2 regions of the Halobacillus sp. BAB-2008 genome follow, and region 2 is predicted to be linked to the other one. Evidence: riboswitches for the same ligand, from Rfam matches in the RefSeq annotation. Region 2 holds a riboswitch; the other holds the start of a gene.
The links. A riboswitch is a leader RNA that binds a small molecule or an ion and turns the genes downstream of it on or off. The one in region 2 is predicted to bind FMN.

Region 1 (10,520 bases), on a different contig from region 2:
TTGAAGATTAAGACAGGGAACGTCCGGATATTTATCCGGGCGTTTTGTCTTGTTTTGGTTAAGAGTAGTCATAGTTGGCAAGAATAGCAGATATAATCTTTCTAATATGAGGGAGTGATCTGCATGGAGCGGGAAAGACTACACGAACAAATTTTGTCTTTGAAAGGGAAAATTTGCGCGGGCCAGCTGCAGCTGCAGGGATACGATGATTATCTCCTGCTTCAGCTTGATAAAGTGAAAGACAGTGAGGACGGACTGGTGGATGTATCGACAGTATCTTCGACGTTGAAGTTGTTCATCGACGCGACGGAAAAAGTGAAAGCGGCTCCTGAGAAGCGGCTGAGCTGAATTATAAGGTAAAAAAGAGCGGAGCCGTCAGGCTTCGCTCTTTTATCTATCCTCGATCTTTTTTTGATGCTCGCTGCTCCAAGCGTTTTTTTAACTGATCTTTATATTTAGATTCGACGAGAATATATAGGAAGTCGCCGGCTTGAATCACGGTCTCGCCATAGGGGGTGATGACCTGGTTGTCTCTGATGATTGCGTTAATATTTGAATGATTCGGCAGCGTCAATTCTTTCAATTTCTGGCCGACAAGCGCGGATTCTTCGCTCGTTTGGAACTGCACCATTTCAGCGGCCGCTTTCCCCATCGATATAAGCTCGATCGAGTGGTGCGGTACATCTTTCTGAGGTCCGACCAAGTCCAGCTTCTTGGCCACCCAAGAGATGCTGGCCCCTTGCACGAGAGCAGAGGTCAGAACGATGAAGAAGACGATATTGAAGATGATTTGACTGTTCTCCAAACCTTCTACAATCGGAAAGGTAGCGAGCACAATCGGTACGGCTCCGCGCAATCCGGCCCATGAAATGAAGAGCTTCTCCTTGACGGAATACTTTAGCTTGATCAAGGATAAGAAAACGGCGAGCGGACGAGCGACGACAATCAACAGGATGGAGAGAATCAAGCCATCTACGATGACAGCAGAAGAGAAAACCTGCTCCGGGAACGCGAGAAGTCCCAAGATGATGAACATAAGGATCTGAGCCATCCAGGCGAATCCTTCATTGAATTGAAAGATGGAATACCGGTACGTAAGCTCCCTGTTTCCTATAACAAGGGCAGCAATATAAACGGCTAGGAATCCACTTCCCCCGACGAATGCCGTAATCCCATAAGTAATCAGGGCGAAGGCCACCGAAAGAATAGGGTATAATGCGCTGGACCCTAGTTTAATAGTATTGATGGAATAAGAAGCGAGCCTCCCAAAGATGATCCCCAACACGAGACCTATCCCCATTTGGAGAAAAAAGGTCGGGATCAGCATCCAGATCGAACCATCCGGTTTGGTGATCAGCTCAATGAATGAAAGCGTGAGGAAAACGGCCATCGGATCATTGGTTCCTGATTCTGCTTCCAATGTGGCACCCATCTTTGCCTTTATATTTCTTTCTTTCAAAGCCGCAAAAACCGCGGCGGCGTCTGTCGATCCAACAATAGCACCTAGAAGGAGACCTTCGAGTAATGTTAAATCGAAGAGGAGATAGGCAGCGACTCCAATCGTTGAGGAGGTTACTAAGACTCCCACGGTAGCGAGCGATAGAGAGGGCACGGCTACCGAACGGACAGTTGCCCATTTCGTATGCAGGCCACCTTCAAATAAGATGATAACCAAAGCCAGCACACCGATAAGCTGAGCTGTATCTGCGTTATCGAAATAAATGATTCCGAGTCCGTCACTTCCTACAAGCATACCTACGATGATGAACAAGATGAGGGAAGGCACACCCCATCTGTTGGAAAACTTAGCAGCAAAGATCCCACTGAACAGCAGGAAAGCGACTAATAATAAAAATGCATCTGTTCCAAATGTATCAAAAAACATGTAATGAAATTCTCCTTATGAATGGCGTTTGACGAATTGGGAATGAAGAGAAGGGGCGAATGGAACAGCCCCTTCCCGGATGGTTACAGACCTATAATATGTTTCAGCTCTTCCACATTGATCATTTTCCAGGAGAGTTCAAACGTGTAACCCTCCCAATGGACTCCGGTGAGGATACCTGATACATAAATCCCACCGAAAAATAGAAAGAAGATAAGGAAGCAGACGACAACATAGGTCAGTTTATCTTTTTCATTCATTCACATTCGTCTCCTTATTGAATCAAGATCATACGTTTGGCATAAGGAGAAGTCATATGTAATTGGATTGGTTATATATCGTAATGAGAAACCCCGGCCTGCTGGTTTTAGAAAGATCGATATTTCGGAAACGGATCTTATCAAACGCCACAGGGAAATCTGCAGGGGAGTCCCCGCAAATAGTTGGATCGAGGCCTTTCGTACTGACGGGCTGGGGGATCGATTGGTTTTGTATTTTGATAGCCTGATGATCAGAATAAGAAACGGCTGCTGAGAATTCGGAGTCATGAGCCAGTGTGCTTCTTATATCGTCGATTTTTCAGATGGACTGAAAAAAACGGCGAAGTTCAAAAAAACCACCAATATCAAAAAAATATCTTTCTTCATCACGGTCCCCCTTTCCTGATTGTACCTATTCATTATATCAGAGATTTTCTCTCTTAACTTTGGCTGGAAAACTTGTTTTGAAATGTGCGTGATGCCGAAAGCTTGTAGGAGTTTTTCATGTGAATTACCATGGTAGAAAGAATTAGACAATAAGAAAGGGTGTTAAACATGAGTCGTGAAAACAGAAAGATATTATAGAATCCTTACTTCAGAAACACAACGAAAAGGTTTCATGTTGCGAAGAAAATTACTAAAGAAGACTTCACCTTCATTTTGGAGACAGCCAGGTTATCTCCAAGTTCCTTAGGCTTTGACCGTGGAAATATCGATTGTACAAACCCCGAGCTGCGTGAACAGTTAAAGGGGGAAGCGCAGGTTCTTTTGGATAGAGAAACCTATGGAGTATCTTCCATGGCGGCCTTCGGCTGTCGAGCGGAGGACCCGTCCCGGCCGAAGATGAGACGGAATATGAAGAACATGGCGGAATGGATAGAGTAATTGAGCTGGAACCCTATCTGTAAAGGACCGGGTTTTTGCTATGGTAATTATTATTGACATAAAATTCTAATTGTTTTATATTTTATTTGAACAGTGGTTAATAAATGAGGGGGAGTCAGCGATTACACCTAGAAAACCGATCGAACAGCAAGTAGAACAAGAAGCTATATTGAACGTCGCGAGAGATCTCTTTGTAAAGAAAGGATTCAGAGATGTGTCCATGCGGCAGATCGCTGCCGAGCTGGAAATGAGCCATGGAATGATTTATTATCATTTCAATAATAAAGCCGGTTTATTTTATGCTGTCGTAGCCAAAGACTTCGCGCTCCTCGATGAAATCCTGGAAGAAATAATGAAGAAAGAAGCAGATCCTGGACAAAAGTTGAAACACCTATTCATCGCCTACATGAAATTCGGTATCGATTACTCCAGTCATTATGAAATGATGTTTCTAATCAAAGATGAGCAATTGAACACGCTCATGAATGAGGAGCCAAATAAGAGTTATGAACGGTTTGCCAAGGCAGTTGCTGCGCTTGTCGGGCCTAAATGCGCAACGACCCAGAGCATCTGGTCGGCGTTTTTATCCTTACACGGTTTCGTCGTTCACTATTACAAGACAGGGCAGACGTATAACGAAATAAAAAGTCTCGTAGAAGGTCATGCAGAATTTATTATAAAATCACTGGATATATAAATTTTTTTGCAGATAATTGACCAGTGGTTAATAAGGGGTGGAGAATGATGAAAAAAGCATTGGTATTAGGGGCATCCGGGGGAATGGGCAGCGCCCTGGTGGAAGAACTTTTGGAAGCAGGCATAGAGGTCGTTGCATTTGCAAGAACGGAAGAAAAGCTGAAACGGTTGTTCCGGAGAAGGGCGCAGATCTTAGTGGGGGATGTGTTCTCAGAAGCAGATTTGCATGAGGCTGCTAAGGGAGTCGATGTGATCTTCCATGCGGTTAACATTCCTTACTATCAATGGGCGGGACATCAGCTGCGGCTGATGCAGAATGTCATAAACGCCTCGGAAAAGGCAGCCAGTAAATTGGTCATTGTCGACAATATTTATGCCTATGGTCCCGGAATGGGAACTTTAATAAAGGAGGATGCTCCCAAAGTTCCCTTAACTAAAAAGGGGAACATCCGTTTAGAAGTTGAAAACCTTGTAAGGGAAGCGCAGGTACCTTGGATGATTGCTCATTTCCCTGATTTTTACGGGCCCAATGCAGAACATACGGTTCTTGGCCAAACGCTGCAAGGAGCAGCTGCAAATAAACGAGGGATATTTATTGGAGATAAGCGGAAGCCAAGGGAATATATTTATACCCCGGATGGTGCGAAAGCACTTCTTTCGCTGGCGATTCGCCCTTCTGCATACGGACAGACGTGGAATATACCAGGAGCTGGAGTCATATCGGGAGAGGAGATTATCCGGTTGTTAAAAGGAGAAAGCGGTTATGACAAACGGGTGATTACTGTCACAAAAGGAATGGTGAGGATGCTTGGTCTATTTGACAAAATGATGAGAGAGTTCGTGGAAATGATGTATTTATATGAACAGCCTGTTGTTTTATCCGGAGCCAAATTCGAAAGGGAGATCGGTCCTGTACCGACAACATCGTATAAAGACGGTATTGGTCGGACGATGGAAGCGATGGCAGGACACCGTTCTTAGAGGGCGAGGAAGGCAGCCCTTTTTATAAGAATACCTGGTAGGCATACCTTTCTCCATGCGGAATTGGTAAATGAATGATCCCTTTGAATTGGAAGGCATGATTGGTGATCACCTTCTGCATTGCTCTGTTTAAAGGATGCGTATCTATTCGTACTTCTGACATCCCACTTTCCCGAGCGGCGGCCAGCAGAAGCTTGAAGAATAGAGCTGCATACCCGCGCCCGTTCCTTTCTGGAAGGATGGCGAATCTGTGAATAACGGCGTAATCGGCATCATTTTTCTCCCATTGGCCGTAAACGATGGTTTCATATGCAGTCTCCTGACCTTTTGTCAGGGCAGCGGTACCTATAATTTGCTGATTGATGAGAAAAACATAATGATTTCCATCTTCCATATCCGTTCTAAGCCTTGCCTCCGATGGAGCGTCCTCACCGGACCACTGCGGTGATCCTGAGGCTGCAAGCTTCAGCTGAGCAGATCGGATAATCTCTTTAACTGCTGGAAGATCATCGATCGTTCCTTGTCGCATTTGTATATTCATCTAATCTCTCCTTACAAACCTAAATATTCCTCCCACCTTCAGCATATCATGGAATGAGTTTTCAAAGAGGAGGAGATTGTATGAATGAGGAGATGCAGAAGCTGTTCAACCGACTCATTGAAATTGAACAAGTATCAACGACCCTTTATCTTGCCATGTCTGCCTATATGGCAAGAGAGAATTATACGGGCATGGCTCATTGGCTGCAGCTTCAGTCTGAAGAGGAACGAACCCATTTATTGAAATTGATCCAATATATGAGTGACAAGAATGGTACCGTTCAATTATCCAATATTCCGGCCCAGCCCAGTGAATATGGAACGCCCCTGGAAACCTTCCAAAAAGTTTTGGAACATGAGCAGTTTGTTACTAATTCCTACAGACAAGCCTACAATTATGCCGTCCAGGTGGACCCACAGGCGGCTGTCATTATTCAAGATTTTCTCCGGGAACAGATAGATGAAGAGGCTCAGGCTCAAACGATAGTGGATCGCTTATCACTGGCCCAAAACAATTCCTCTGCGCTTTTACTTTTAGATCAAGAGCTTGGGCAAAGGCAGGCAGCAGGGTGAAAAACAGCTCGGTAATGTAGGGGAATTTGGTAACGCAGAAAGAAGCGCGAAGATCTATCGTAGGGCGCTCTCACGTTACGGGTCGGATGGAGCGAATCATCCAGGCTCGTTTTTTTGTGCCTTCTCTTCCTTTTTTATTAGGAAAATGTTACCTTTATATGGGTGTGCTTGGAAATGGATTGACTGAAACTCTTAATGATTACGCGCAGTAAAGCGTCAGGTCTGCAAGAAGGATGCGTTGCTTGAGCAAATTTCGGATGGGAAAATTGGTGGTAACTATGAAATATTTCTTTACATTCATTCCAGCTGTATTGCTTACCTTAATAAGTGCAGATTTTAGTGGAGTATATGTAGAAGAGGAACAGCAGTATAGAACGTATTTGGAGCATGCAAGGGAAGGTGGAATGGAATTGGGGTTTCCCTTCCATTTCGTTACGCAGAATCCATCGAAGCTCTCGCCGCCGTTCCCTTATAAATTCGGACTGGAAATGGAGAGAATTACAAACCTGAATGTCCTTCCTTTCTTTGTTAACGTCGGGATCTATTTCATGATTATTCTCTTCATGCATTTCTTCTTTAATAGAATTATAGGGAAAGCGAGAAGAATAGGATGAAAGCAGGCAGAGCGGAGAGAGGAACCGGACTTAGTCCGGGATTCGTCGAAATTAATCAGAAGCAGAACTTCTAACTTGCGATATCATCACATTTTGACTACAATGAGGATACAATATCATATCGGTTCCATCTTCGGGGCAGGGTGTAATTCCCGACCGACGGTATTAGGTGCATAGATACCTAGAGTCCGTGACCCGCAGGTTCTTCCTGCGGCTGATCTGGTGAGAGTCCAGAACCGACAGTTAAAGTCTGGATGGGAGAAGATGTCGAGCGGAATGAGGAGAGGTTTTTTTGAACCTGCCCTCTATTTCCTGTGGACAATCTGTACTCCCTTAAGCACATAGCGCTTAGGGGTTTTTTATTGGACACACGGAAGTACCGTTCAACCTTCATCTGGGATGTGAACCGACGACAAGATGAAGGGGGAGATCGATGATGAATCCTTATACAGGTCAATCATCCAAGTTGCTCAAGTTAGTCATTTTAGCTTTATTCGGAAGTATTTCGATGGTACTCATGTTTTTAAATTTTCCTTTGCCGTTCCTGCCGCCTTATTTAAAGGTGGATTTCAGTGATGTCCCTGCGTTGATTGCAGGCATACTGTTTACGCCTGCCGCAGGTATAATAGTGGAGGGACTGAAGAATTTACTTTATCTCATTTATACCGGTGCTGGAGATCCGGTCGGCGTCGTAGCAAACTTTGCCGCCGGTGTCTTGTTCGTTGCACCTGTCGCGATGATCTACCATAAATTCAAGACCACGAAATCGTTAGTTTCCGGCTTGGTGTTCAGCGCCGTAATTATGGCGCTTGGAATGAGCGTATTGAATTATTTCCTCGTCCTGCCTGCTTACAGCTGGTTCATGGGTTGGGAGACGATGTCTGCTCAGGTAAAATGGGCGACCGTTCTTGCAGGTATTCTGCCGTTCAATGCCTTGAAAGGAATCATTATCGGAGCTTTGTTCGTTCCGCTGTTCATTAAGCTGAAACCTTGGCTGGAGCAGAAACGGATACAATCCTCCGCAGCATAAGAAAAAGAGCGCCCGAAGGGGCGCTCTTTTATTTTTCTTTTTCCATTTCTTCCTGTTCTTCAATGGTGTAGCGTGCGGCAGGCATGACTTCGAGTCGCTCTTCAGGAATCGGCTTGCCGGATTTTTCACTCTTCCATACGTGCCTTCTTCCATCCGCTGCAAGGCATCCTCAGCATCCATCAGCTTTTCTCTTGCCTGCTCGTAAAATGTCTGCTCTTTAGACCGTTCAAACTGATCCGTTCCTAGGTCGCCGGGATGATCGGCTACGCTTGAAATCTCCCCGGTACTGTCATTTGGATAGTCCTCTTTCGTACGGTCATTTTTATATTCTTCCATTTGTTGTTCCGCTTCTTCTTTCATTTCGAGCAATCGCTGCTTGAGTTCCTGTTTCTTTTCTTCTGTCATGATCTATTCTCTCCTCCCTGTAAATGAAAGCGAGTTATTTCTTCGCCGGGACGACACCGATCGTGCACCGGGACAGGCAGACAGTATCCCCTTGTTCGTTTTCCATTTTGATTTCCCAAACCATCGTGGTCCTGCCGATATGGGCAGGGGTTGCACGGGCGGTGACGAAGCCGCTCCGGATACTCTTCATATGATTTGCATTGATTTCAAGGCCGAATACTTGCTGCTTTTCCGGATCGACGTTCAGAAACGCTCCAATACTTGCTGCGCTTTCCGCAAGAGCAACATTTGCTCCTCCATGAAGGAAACCCATTGGTTGGTGGGTACGGCTGTCTGCAGGCATCGTCATGATAACTTCCTCTTTCGAAGCCTTCACGACTTCCATTCCAAGCGTTTCCATCAATGTATTCTTCATCATTTCTTTATTCATAACATCCCGTCCTTTGTGTATTATTCCCATTATCCAAACGCTCAAACCTATAGAAAAAAGGATGGAGGCGGTCCATCCTTTTCCTGGAATGTGCAGCGAACGTAATGCATGGCACATTCAAACTTTTCATAATCATCCGATCGGGATATAAATTTGTAGAAGCATGGACAGTCCGAGCAGGAATCCATATATCGTATTCGTTTTGGCTGTAGCAACCATGCCCGGCATCATCTCGAGAGGCTCGCTCTTTCCTACAAATCCCTGTATGGCTTGCCGGCCTTTAATCAAACTAAGGAAAGTGATAAAGGACCACAGCGGCAGAAGACCTGCGAAGATAAGCACCACGGTAAGGGCGTAGGCAATAAAGAACAGGGCCGTCAGGAATCGGATCGAACCTTGATGGCCGAACAGAATAGCCAGTGTTCTTCGTCCGTTCTTCGCATCACCGACACGGTCGCGGATGTTGTTGGTAAGCAGAATAGATCCAACAAAAATAGCAACCGGAATGGACACGATTACGACGTCCCAAGTCACCGCAGCCGTCTGTATGAAGTAACTGATTCCGATGATGACCGTGCCCATGAAAAAGCCTGCCGTGATTTCTCCGAATGGACTGTAGGCGATCGGATAGGGACCGCCTGTATAAAGGTAACCGAAAAGCATGGAAACGAGACCGATAACGGCGATCCACCAGCTCGATGAGGCACAAATATACACCCCTAATATCGCAGCGACCGCATAGAAAGTGAAAGCAAGAGTAAGAACCGTCCTTGGACTAATGCCGTCCCTTACAATGGTTCCTCCTATGCCCACAGAATTTTCGTTATCTAAACCGCGAACATAATCATAATACTCATTGAACATATTCGTAGCAGCTTGAATGAGGATGGATGCGAGCAACATTGCGGCAAATAACCAGAAATTGATCGATTGTTCCAGAGCAGCGAACATCGTCCCGACAAAGACAGGAACGAAAGCTGCCGTCAACGTGTGGGGGCGTAAGAGCCTCCACCAAACTTGGAATCCGTCACGTTCATTCAAGGAAGTTTTTACATTTTGATTTTGTACTGAACTCATGGATGTCCTCTCCCTTGTATCCAAATTGATTTTATGATAACAATTTAAGTTTAGGGAAACAGGCCTTTAGTGTCAATCAATGTAAGAAAATGTTTCCTTGAGTGAAGAATTCTTGAGTCAAGGGAAAAAAGAGAATAAAATAGAGAATGATGCACACAGATCTTAAATAATTTGTGTCGCAAGTATACTGGAACGTCCCTTAAAGAATGGGAGGAATTTTTATGCTTCATACGAAGGCACCTCATATTGAAGAAGTTATCGGGGAAGCCCTTCAGAGAGCACATCATCTTGGGGAACCTATTTTTATCAGTTTCGTTGAACACATAGATGATCAAGAGCCGTATCGTTTTTTTGAAGCTGGTCTTACGGTGGATTCCCACCGCTCGTTCTGGCAGAGCGCGGAGGGAGACTTCACAATGGTGGGCATTGGGAAAGCCAGCCAACTTTTTGCAGAGGGAAACGATCGTTTCAAAGAAGTACAGTCTCTATGGAACGACTTGAAGGAAAACGCCGTCGTGCACGATTCGTTCGGGGAGAAGGGCACGGGAATGGTTGCGCTGGGTGGTTTCCGTTTCGACCCGGAAGAGCCGGAAGGAAAACCTTGGGATAACTTTAAGGACAGCCAGCTGTCCATTCCATCCTTCTTGTTGACCAACGTCGGCGGGAAGTCGTATTTGACTTCAAATGCTCTCCTCTTTCCGGAGGATCACGCCCAACAGATCGCGGCACAGATAGCTGATCAGAAGGACCAGTTATTGAATGGGCTGCCCGGTACTTATAAGGTGCCGGAAATTGAGACGGCTGTAGAAGTTGCTCCGCACGAATGGAAAGAGACGATCAGACGAGCTACAGAGGATATCAAAGCAGGTCTCCTGGAAAAGATTGTCCTGGCGAGAGAACTTCGCCTCTCCTTCAAGGAGGATGTGTCCGTTTCTTCCGTGCTGCGTGCACTTGCGGAATCCCAGCCGAACAGCTACATTTTCGCCTTCGAGAGTGAAGGAGATTATTTTGTGGGCGCAACGCCGGAGAGGTTGGTTAAAGTAGACGAGCGCAGACTCGTTTCCACTTGTCTTGCCGGTACCATTCCACGTGGAGCTACGCCGGAAGCGGATTTGGCGCTGGGAGAAGAACTGCTGAACGATCC
Region 2 (10,520 bases):
GACGTGGAAGCTGATCTTCTACTCTATCCTCGTGTTGATTGCCGTTCTTGGGTGGTTCTTGTCAGGAAAGAAAGAAGTACAGGAAGACTGAGAAAGGAAAGAGCATGCAGTTTGTTATATCTCCCTTCGTGATGTTCATGGTTCGGAGTTCCGCAGCTGTAGTGGTACGACATCTTAATAGGATTCTTAACTAAGTTAAAGGTAAGAGCGGCAGGGTATGCCGCTTTTTTTGTGCCAAATTCTTTTCAACCCACATACCGGCAGGTTAAGATAGAAGTAATAACGATGGAGTGACTAACTATGACAGGAGGGTTTTATCGATGGGCAAAGCCGTACAGCATCCTTCCGAACAGTTTCATTACATTAAGAATCGGATTCATATGTTGAATCAAGTCGTGTCTACCATGGAATCGGAAGACGTGGATATGGAAGATTTCAACAGGGTCCTGGATATGATTGAACAGTTGCAGATGAAAATGACCCGGTTTAAACAGGACTGGGAGAAAAGCGAATGAATGATATCTGGAAGTTCACCAAAATGACCCAGCAGGAGGCGGAAACGATCGCCGAATGGAAGTACCCTGCCCCTTATGACTTTTATGACATGACAGCGGATGAAGAGGATTACGTGGAATTCATTGATCCAGTTAGAAGAAATCCAGAGACGTACAGTGTCAGCCAGGGAGGAAGCCTCATTGGGTTTTTCAGCTTTACCAAGAACACAGCTGTGGACATCAGCCTGGGACTGCATCCGGAACGTACCGGGAAAGGCGAAGGGGAGTACTTTCTCAAACAAGTGCTTCTGTTTGGCCGGTCCCTGTACGGAAACAGACGCTTCACTTTAGCTGTAGCCGCTTTTAATAAACGGGCGATTCGTGTTTATGAGCGGTGCGGTTTTTCTTGCACGAAGAGTTTCGAGCAGGCGACAAATGGAGATGTGTTTGATTTCATCGCTATGGAGCATCAAGGATCGAGGACCCCTTAGATAAGGAGAGGAAATAGAATGGCAGATCATCATTTTTACTTGAAAGCCGAATGGCCGGGAGGACGCAACGAAGTCGGCCATATCGATGCAGGAAACTTAAAGACGAAAATATCCATACCCGCAAGCATGGACGGGCCTGAAGTAGGCACGAACCCGGACGAAATGCTGTTGGGAGCAGCTTCAACGTGCTATATCATAAGTCTGGCCGCCATGATTGAGCGTGCCGACCTGCCTTTGCAGGAAATGGATATGGACTCGGAAGGAATTGTCGATGTTACCAATGGTGTTTTTACTTATAAGACGATTATCCATCGTCCACGCGTCGTTTTAAAGTCCGGTTCTGATGAAAAGCAATTATCCAAGCTGAACCGTTTGGTGGAGAAGGCAGAAAAAAGCTGTATGATCTCCCGCGCGATCGAAGGAAATGTTGAACTTCGTCTGGAGGCGGATGTAAGGATCGCCGATGCTGAATAAAAAAAGGAGTGTCTCTGGCTTTTGCGGCGGGAGACACTCCTTTTTTCTGTTGTATTTAGTTGTTTGAAACGATATATACACGTGCTTCAAACGGTTTGAGTGGAAATTCCTTTGCTTGTATATGCTTTGGTACTTCCATATTGGACAAGACGAGAGCACTGGAATCGAGGGAGAAAGAAGATTGAACACGGGCGACGCTGCCGGTCAAATTAGCAAAGACGATCGCTGTCTTGTCATGGAGCGTACGCGTGTATGCGTAAATGTGTGGATCGTCTTCCATGATCAATTCGTACGTGCCGTATGTGAAAAGATCATGGTCTTTCTTCAGGCGGATCAGATTCTTGTAATGATTAAGAATCGATGCGGGGTTGTTTTCCTGATCAGCGACATTAATGGTCTGGTAGTTTGGATTGACTTGGAGCCACGGATCTCCAGTAGTGAATCCCGCATTCGGTTCATCGCTCCACTGCATAGGAGTCCGACTGTTATCCCGAGATGTATTCCAAAGAATTTCCATGATTTCTTCATGAGGGACTCCCTGTTCCTTTTTCTTCTGATACAAATTCTTTGCAGCCACATCATCGTAGTCTTCGATGGAAGGGAAGGCGAAATTCGTCATGCCGATTTCCTGTCCTTGGTAAATATAGGGTGTGCCCTGCATAAGGAAATACATAGTTGCGATGGAGGTGGCACTTTCCCTCCAGTACACTTCATCATCTCCCCATGTGGATACGACACGGGCTTTGTCATGGTTCTCTATGAAGAGTGCATTCCACCCGTCTCCTTCCAAGCCTTTCTGCCAACGGGTCAGTACTTTTTTCAGTCCGGGAATATCCAACTGCTGTTCGGCATTCTGATCCCACAAGTCCAAGTGTTCAAATTGGAAGATCATATCCATCTTCCCATTCTCGCCGACCCATAAATCCGCTTCATCTGCGCTGACTCCGTTCGCTTCTCCAACGGTCATGACGTCGTAATTCGAATAGGTTTCCTCCTTGAATTCTTGAAGGAACTCGTGGATACCTTCCTGATTCATATGCATATCAAAGGAGGAGACGTACTTCTCTTTCTTTGGATTCGGCATATCAGGAAACCCCGGCCGCTTCTTGATATGGCTGATTGCATCAATGCGGAAACCGTCGATCCCTTTCTCGAGCCACCAGTTGACCGTATCGTAGAGCGCCTTCCTTACTTCGGCGTTCTCCCAGTTCAAATCCGGCTGCTTTGTAGAGAAAACGTGAAGGTAGTACTGCTCCGTCTTTTCATCCCATTCCCACGCCGATCCATCAAAAATACTCTCCCAGTTGTTCGGCTCGCTTCCTTCTTTCCCATCCTTCCAAATATACCAGTCGCGTTTTGGATTGTCTTTCGACTGCCTTGATTCCATAAACCAAGGGTGTTCATCGCTCGTATGGTTCAAAACCAAATCAATGATCAGCTTCATCCCGCGTTGGTGGACTTCCTCCAATAGACGGTCAAAATCATCCATCGTACCGAATTCTTCAAGAATATCCTGGTAATCAGAAATATCATAACCGTTGTCGTCTTTCGGAGATTTGTACATTGGACAAATCCAAATAAAATCGATGCCCATTTCTTTCAAATAGTCGAGCCGGTCGATCATTCCCTGTAAATCACCGATGCCGTCCCCGTTCGAATCCTGAAAGCTCCGCGGGTACACCTGGTAACCAACCGCTTCTTTCCACCAAACACGCTCCATAACCATCGCTCCATTTCTTTAGGAAATAAAATTATTAATGCAATCGATTGCATGACGAAGGATATCTATATAGTACTGATTATATAGAAAAATCAAAAAACATCCACTTTAAGATAAGTCTTTTTGTGCAAACGTTTTCTTTTATTTGTATCCTAATCGAATATCTTTCGATTTACAATAGGGAGAGGTGTGAAACTTATTACATGATGCAAGCGTAAGCAATAAGAGAGAATACCGGGAGGGTGATTTGATGCGCGGGTACAAAATTGCTAAGGATAAGGAACGACGTGGCATCTGTGTAAGTAATGATTGTGGAGAAGTGATCGGTGAAATTTATAAAACTTCCAAAAGAGGCTTGGAAAAGGAGAATAATTTTCTTTTTTCCTTTCGTTCTCAGGAGGTTTCTTTCGGTATTCAGAAGGGACGCATCCTTTTTGCTGCGTATCGTTATTCCATCTCAGGCATGGAATTCATCTTTAAAGACAACCCCTTGAAAAGTCTGCTTTATTTCTGTGTGGAAGGGGAGGTACGGGGAGACGCCGTAAAGCTGGAGGAGAACTGGAATAAGGAAATAGAAGTAAAAACAAAAAAGAAAGAGCTGGCGGTTATTCGTCCTTTTACATGGAAGACGGGGGCGGATCTGTCGGTTTCTGAGGATGTCACTGAAGATTCCTTCTTGTTTCCCCTGATTGTGCTAACGTATTTTTTATATAAGGTGTATAAGGACGAAACAGCATTCATCGACGGACTGATCGAATGGGTGTAAGGGATTGTCAGACGTAAGGATTGCGAATTTTGTTCGTTTCCGTTATATTTAAAGTGTTCAAATCGAATAAGAGAACCTTCGGGGTCGGGTGAAAATCCCAGCCGGCGGAAAGAGCAGCTGCTCCAAGCCCGCGACGGAAAGTCAGTGTTAAGCACGGCTTTCCCTGATTTGGTGAAAATCCAAAGCCGACAGTGAAAGTCTGGATGGGAGAAGGTTGTAGGAACGTAATGGTACATTTCTTGAGTCAAGTGTACCCTTTGTTTGCTGTACGCAAAAAAAATTACGTTAACGACCCTGGAGAAGTATGTCTTCTTCAGGGTCTTTTTTTTCAAAAATCGGAGGGATGCAGATGGAACGCGACGAGAAATATATGTCTATGGCTGTGGAAATGGCGAGCAGCACGGTAGGGCAGACGAGCCCTAACCCTTCCGTAGCGGCTGTTGTGGTGAAAGATAACCAAGTTGTCGGCGTAGGTGTCCACGTCAAAGCAGGTGAAGCCCATGCAGAGGTGCATGCGCTGCGAATGGCCGGGGAAAAGGCGGATGGCGCAGAGATCTATGTGACGCTTGAGCCGTGCAGTCATCACGGGCGCACGCCTCCTTGTGCACAAGCTGTCATAGATGCGGGAATCAGACGTGTCATCATTGCATCCCACGACCCCAATCCGAGAGTGTCAGGAAGAGGAATAGAGATGATGAGAGCACATGGCCTGGAAGTAGAAATGGGTGTGCTGAAAGCGGAAGCCGACAAGCTGAACCGCGCTTTCTTCCATTCCATCCAGACAGGAATGCCTTATGTCCGGTTGAAATCAGCCATGAGCCTCGATGGAAAGATTGCAACATCGACAGGCGAGAGTCAGTGGATTACGGGCGAGAAAGCACGTGCTGACGGGCATCGATACCGCCACCTTTCGGACGCTATTCTCGTCGGCATCAATACAGTACTGATGGATAATCCAAAGCTGACAACAAGAATGGAAGGGCAGGGTTCCCATCCCGTTCGGATTGTCATGGATACACATTTGAGGATTCCTCCATCGTCGCAGTTAATTCAAAACGGCGAGGCGCCTACATGGATCTTTACTCTGGAGAACGATCAAAAGAAGAAAGACTTGTTCGAAGAACAGGATCATGTGGAAGTCATTCGAATGGAAGGCTCGACTATTGCCGTCGATGATGTGCTTCGCTATCTTGGAAAGAAGCGGATTACTTCCCTTCTGGTAGAAGGCGGGGCGACTATAGCGGATGCTTTCGTCCGTGCCGGGAAAGTAGATGAAACAGTAACCTATATCGCACCGAAGCTGATCGGCGGCAGAGAGGCGCTGACCCCTGTCGGAGGCAAAGGGATCCAGCAATTGAAGAACGTCCAGTCGTTTGAAGTGATCTTGACGGAAATACTGGGAGACGATGTCAAAGTCGTATCTGTGAAAAAAGGAGAGTAGAAACAATGTTTACAGGAATCGTTGAAGAAATAGGAACGATGAAATCCGTAAAGAATAAGACGGAAGCGTTGGAAGTGACGGTCGAAGCAGATGTGGTAGTAAAAGATGTCCAGCTTGGAGACAGTATCTCGGTAAACGGCGTCTGCCTTACTGTGACAGGCTTTACGGATAAAACGGTAACCTTCGATGTCATGCCGGAAACCTACCGAGCGACGAATATTCACGAATTAAAACAGGGGAGTCCGGTGAATCTCGAGCGCGCCATGGCTGCCGGCGGGCGATTCGGCGGCCATCTAGTTTCCGGACACATTGATGGAACGGGCACCATCGTTTCCAAGAAGCCGGAGTCGAATGCTGTTTATTATGAGATTGAACTTCCGGACGAACTCATTCATTATTTCGTATATAAAGGATCGATTGCCGTCGATGGTACATCTTTGACGGTCTTCGGTGTCTCAGAGAACAAGGTGACGATATCCTTGATTCCTCATACGGTCGAGCATACTGTTCTCGGCGGGAAGGACCGCGGGGACCGAGTGAATATAGAATGTGACATGATCGGTAAGTACGTAGCCCATTTTCTAGGGGCAGAAAAGAAGCATGAACAAGCGGCTGGTATGTCGCAACAATTTCTTAAAGATAACGGATTTGCATAAGGGGTGAAAACTATGTTTGATTCCATAGAAAAAGCATTGGAAGATTTGAAAGCGGGGAAAGTCGTCATCGTTTGTGACGACGAGGACCGTGAAAATGAAGGAGACTTTATCGGAATTGCAGAACATGCGACTCCTGAGATGATCAATTTCATGATCAAATACGGCCGGGGTCTCGTCTGTGCTCCGGTGACGGAAGCGTTGGCTTCTGATCTCGAGTTGATGCCGATGGTCGATAGTAATTCCGACCCGAACCAGACGGCGTTCACGGTAAGCATCGACCATACCTCCACAACGACCGGGATTTCTGCAGATGAGCGGGCCCGGACTGTCAGGGAGATGTTGAATCCGGAGGCAACAGCAGCTGACTTTCAACGTCCAGGCCACATTTTTCCTCTGATTGCTAAAGAAGGCGGTGTCCTGAGAAGGGCAGGCCATACGGAAGCAGCGGTGGATTTGGCACGGCTGGCCGGAGCAAAGCCTGCCGGCGTTATTTGTGAAATCATTAAAGATGACGGAACGATGGCGCGTGTCCCCGATCTGCGGGAGATGGCCGACGAATTTAATATCCCGATGATCACGATTGCAGATTTGATCCAGTACCGCCATAAGAAAGAAAACCACGTCAAGCGTGAGGTGGAGGTGAAGATGCCTACGGAATACGGAGATTTCCGGGCTGTTGCCTTCACGAACGATATTGATAATAAAGACCACATCGCACTTGTCAAAGGAGATATCGATCCAAACGAACCGACGCTTGTCCGTGTGCACTCTGAGTGTCTGACTGGAGATGTCTTCGGATCCTATCGCTGTGACTGTGGTCCACAGCTCCACAATGCATTGAGACAGATTTCTGAAAACGGAAGCGGTGTCCTGCTTTATATGAGGCAGGAAGGGCGCGGAATCGGACTTTTGAATAAGCTGCATGCTTATAAGCTTCAGGAAGAAGGCTTGGATACGGTCGAAGCGAATGAGAAACTCGGTTTCGGACCGGATCTTCGTGATTATGGCGTGGGTGCTCAAATATTAAAGGATCTTGGCATCACTAAATTGAGATTGCTGACGAATAATCCTAAGAAGATCTCCGGCCTCGGCGGCTTTGGACTTGAAGTTGTAGAAAGAGTCCCGATTCAGATGCCGTCCCGCAAAGAGAACGAGCGGTACTTGAAGACGAAACAATCCAAGATGGGTCATTTATTTCACTATTAGAAAGGGAGATGGAACATGGTTAAAACAATAGAAGGAAACTTAGTAGGAACTGGTTTGAAAGTGGGAATCGTCGTAGGACGGTTTAACGATTTCATTACAGGTAAACTGTACGAAGGAGCAGTCGATGCGTTCAAACGTCACGGTGTAGAACTGAATGATGTGGAAGTCGCCTATGTACCGGGTGCTTTTGAAATTCCTCTTGTAGCCTCCAAGATGGCGAACTCAGGGAAATATGATGCAGTCGTCACCCTTGGTGCTGTCATCCGCGGATCTACTCCGCACTTCGACTATGTATGTAACGAAGCAGCAAAAGGAGTTTCCCAGGCATCGAACCAGAGCGGTATCCCGGTGATCTTCGGTGTCATTACAACAGACACAATTGAGCAGGCAATCGAGCGTGCGGGTACGAAAGCTGGTAACAAAGGTTGGGAAGCAGCCACTGCGGCGATCGAGATGGCTACATTGATGAAGCATTTCGAGTGATTTAATACACCAAGAGCTGTTCAGTTCCATCTGAGCGGCTCTTTTTTTATACGTCCGGTTTATGGCTTTTATTAAAAAGGAAAGGATAATAGAGAAGGAGTGGAAGAGAACAATGACAAAGAGAGCGGTCTGGTTCCGCAGAGACTTACGATTACAGGACAATACAGCATTAGCGAAGGCTTTGGAGCATACAAAGGACGGGGATGAACTTCTCCTGTTCTTTCATATACACCCGGCTTTAAATGAATCATTTACAGCAAGGCATGATTATTTCTTCCAAACCCTTGCATCTTTCGTTGAAAAAGCAGAAGATGCCGGGGCGCCGGTTCATTTTATTACAGGGGATACAGAAGATGCATTTGAAAATTTAATCGAAACTGCCGGGATCGATATGGTTTATTTTAACCGAGACGAAACAGGGTTCGGCTATGAGAGAGATAAGCAGGTCGAGAAATACGTAACGTCTCTGGATGTCGACGTCTATCATTACTTGGACCACCATATTCATGGTGCCGATGAAGTGAAGAAGCAGGATGGCGGTTTTTACAAAGTTTTCACTCCTTATCTGAAGAAGTGGAAGCAGCTTCCGAAACCGGCGGTGCAGAAAGTCGATGATGAGTTACTGAAGAAAGCTGCCGTCGATGAGCGTGCCTCGTTCAAGGAAGGGGAATCCGCGTATGCTGATTTGCTCGAAAAAATCGAAGCAGATTTCGGCGGTGTCGGGGAAGCAGATGCGTGGGCACGTCTGGAACAATTCCTTGATGCGGATATTTACGATTATGACGAGCGCCGTGATTTCCCTGCGGTCGATGGGACAAGTCTGATGTCCAGGTATTTGAGGACCGGTGCCATTTCTGTACGCAGTGTCTATCATCAGATCCATGACCAGGTCGACTTCCGTAAGAAAACGGAAGGAGTGGAAACGTATATATCCGAGCTTGCCTGGCGTGATTTTTATAATATGATTTATCACTTCTATCCGAATGCACATGATGAAGAAGTAGTAGAAAAGTATCAAGGGATTCCCTGGAATAATGACGAAGACGTATTGGAGCGTTGGAAAGAAGGAAGGACCGGATTTCCTATCATTGATGCGGCGATGAGGCAGTTGAACGAGAGCGGCTGGATGCACAACCGGCTCCGTATGGCGGTTGCGTCGTTTTTGACGAAGGATTTGCTGATGGATTGGCGGAAAGGCGAACGTTATTTCCAGGAAAAACTCGTCGATTATGATCCCGCCTCCAACATCGGGGGATGGCAGTGGGCAGCTTCAACCGGAACGGATCCGGTCCCATATTTCCGCGTATTCAACCCGACCCGGCAGTCCGAAAGGTTCGATCCACATGGGCGGTTTATTAAAGAATGGCTGCCGGAGCTGCGGGACGTCCCGAAGAAGTATATCCACGAACCAGCGAAGATGCCGGAAAACGAACAAGAGAAAGCGAAGTGTATGATCGGGGAGGATTATCCGGAACCGTTGGTTGATCATAAACGAATGCGTGAGAGAGCGATTCAATTATTCAAAGATAAATCATAACAGTCTTAGAGGAGGTATATAGATGAGTTTTCAGAGGAAACTGGAAAAATACGCAGATATTGCTTTAAAGAAAGGTGTTCATTTACAGCAGGGACAGGGGCTGATCATCAACGCCCCCATCGAAGCAGCTGATTTCGTGCGCACCATCGGGGCGAAAGCATACGGTAGAGGAGCTAAGGACGTCCACATGGAGTGGAGCGACGAAATGTTGAATTACATGAAGCTTAAGAATGCCCCGATGGAAGTGCTGGAACATTTTCCGGAATGGAAAGCAGAAGGGCTGAGGCAGATGGTGGCAGACGGCTACGCTCTTCTCAGCATTTATGGGCCGGACCCCGACCTTCTTAAGGATGTGGACTCGGAACGCGTGGCGAAAGCGAATAAAGCGAGTGCAGAAGCGTTGACCGAGTATCGGGACTACGTTATGAATGACAAAACCACCTGGTCTGTCATCGCTTATCCACAGAAAGCGTGGGCAAAGAAAGTGTTCCCTGACGATTCAGCCGACAAAGCGCAGGAAAAGCTGTGGGAGCAGATCTTCCATATTACGAGAATCGATCAGGAAGACGCTGTACAGGCATGGGAAGACCATAATGACAGGCTTCGAAAAATCCGTGAATTCCTGAATGGAAAGCAGTACAAGAAACTCCACTACAAGGGACCCGGCACGGACCTGTCCATCGAACTTGTGCAGGATCATATTTGGCACGGGGGATCAGCTGTTTCTGAAGGAGGGGTTGAATTCAACCCGAATATCCCGACAGAAGAAGTGTTTACCATGCCTCATAAAAACGGAGTGCAGGGGACGGTGACAAGCACCAAGCCTCTTAATTACGGTGGGAATCTGATTGATAATTTCACACTGACTTTCCAGAATGGTATGGTGGTCGACTTCTCTGCAGAGTCGGGAGAAGAGACGCTGAAGCATTTATTGGAAATGGATAATGGGGCGAAACGGTTAGGGGAAGTTGCTCTCGTACCTCATGAGTCTCCGATCTCCCAGTCCGGACATATATTCTTTAACACACTTTATGATGAGAATGCCTCCTGCCACTTAGCACTTGGAAAGGCTTATCCGACGAATGTAGCAGGCGGATCCGGCTTTACGAAAGAGCAGATGGATCATCATGGTGTTAATGACAGTCTCATTCACGAGGACTTCATGATGGGTTCCGGGGCGCTGGATATTGATGGAGAAACCCATGATGGAAGTTATGAACCTATCTTCCGCAAAGGAGCATGGGCCATTCCC

Region 1: it holds a riboswitch for FMN, as region 2 does, so the genes downstream of both, D479_RS12485 (ECF transporter S component) here and ribD (bifunctional diaminohydroxyphosphoribosylaminopyrimidine deaminase/5-amino-6-(5-phosphoribosylamino)uracil reductase RibD) in region 2, are expected to answer to the same signal.

Annotation. Positions count from the first base shown of each region.
Region 1 is NZ_ANPF01000052.1:8,721-19,240, forward strand. It holds gene D479_RS12440 (M20/M25/M40 family metallo-hydrolase) at 1-11, shown strand, start outside; gene D479_RS12445 (hypothetical protein) at 124-348, shown strand; gene D479_RS12450 (potassium/proton antiporter) at 395-1,885, opposite strand; gene D479_RS20765 (hypothetical protein) at 1,969-2,145, opposite strand; gene D479_RS20770 (NAD(P)H nitroreductase) at 2,806-3,030, shown strand; gene D479_RS12460 (TetR/AcrR family transcriptional regulator) at 3,101-3,727, shown strand; gene D479_RS12465 (SDR family NAD(P)-dependent oxidoreductase) at 3,775-4,707, shown strand; gene D479_RS12470 (GNAT family N-acetyltransferase) at 4,730-5,248, opposite strand; gene D479_RS12475 (ferritin) at 5,329-5,820, shown strand; gene D479_RS12480 (hypothetical protein) at 6,063-6,434, shown strand; FMN riboswitch at 6,560-6,704, shown strand; gene D479_RS12485 (ECF transporter S component) at 6,868-7,464, shown strand; gene D479_RS21300 (hypothetical protein) at 7,493-7,549, opposite strand; gene D479_RS12490 (hotdog fold thioesterase) at 7,904-8,299, opposite strand; gene D479_RS12495 (1,4-dihydroxy-2-naphthoate polyprenyltransferase) at 8,432-9,376, opposite strand; gene D479_RS12500 (isochorismate synthase) at 9,598-10,520, shown strand, end outside.
Region 2 is NZ_ANPF01000001.1:330-10,849, forward strand. It holds partial or broken gene D479_RS00005 (hypothetical protein) at 1-91, shown strand, start outside; gene D479_RS00010 (SE1561 family protein) at 321-515, shown strand; gene D479_RS00015 (GNAT family N-acetyltransferase) at 512-985, shown strand; gene D479_RS00020 (OsmC family protein) at 1,004-1,459, shown strand; gene D479_RS00025 (alpha-glucosidase) at 1,515-3,179, opposite strand; gene D479_RS00030 (hypothetical protein) at 3,430-3,945, shown strand; FMN riboswitch at 4,016-4,164, shown strand; gene ribD (bifunctional diaminohydroxyphosphoribosylaminopyrimidine deaminase/5-amino-6-(5-phosphoribosylamino)uracil reductase RibD) at 4,295-5,386, shown strand; gene ribE (riboflavin synthase) at 5,392-6,042, shown strand; gene D479_RS00045 (bifunctional 3,4-dihydroxy-2-butanone-4-phosphate synthase/GTP cyclohydrolase II) at 6,055-7,248, shown strand; gene ribE (6,7-dimethyl-8-ribityllumazine synthase) at 7,264-7,731, shown strand; gene D479_RS00055 (deoxyribodipyrimidine photo-lyase) at 7,844-9,268, shown strand; gene D479_RS00060 (aminopeptidase) at 9,291-10,520, shown strand, end outside.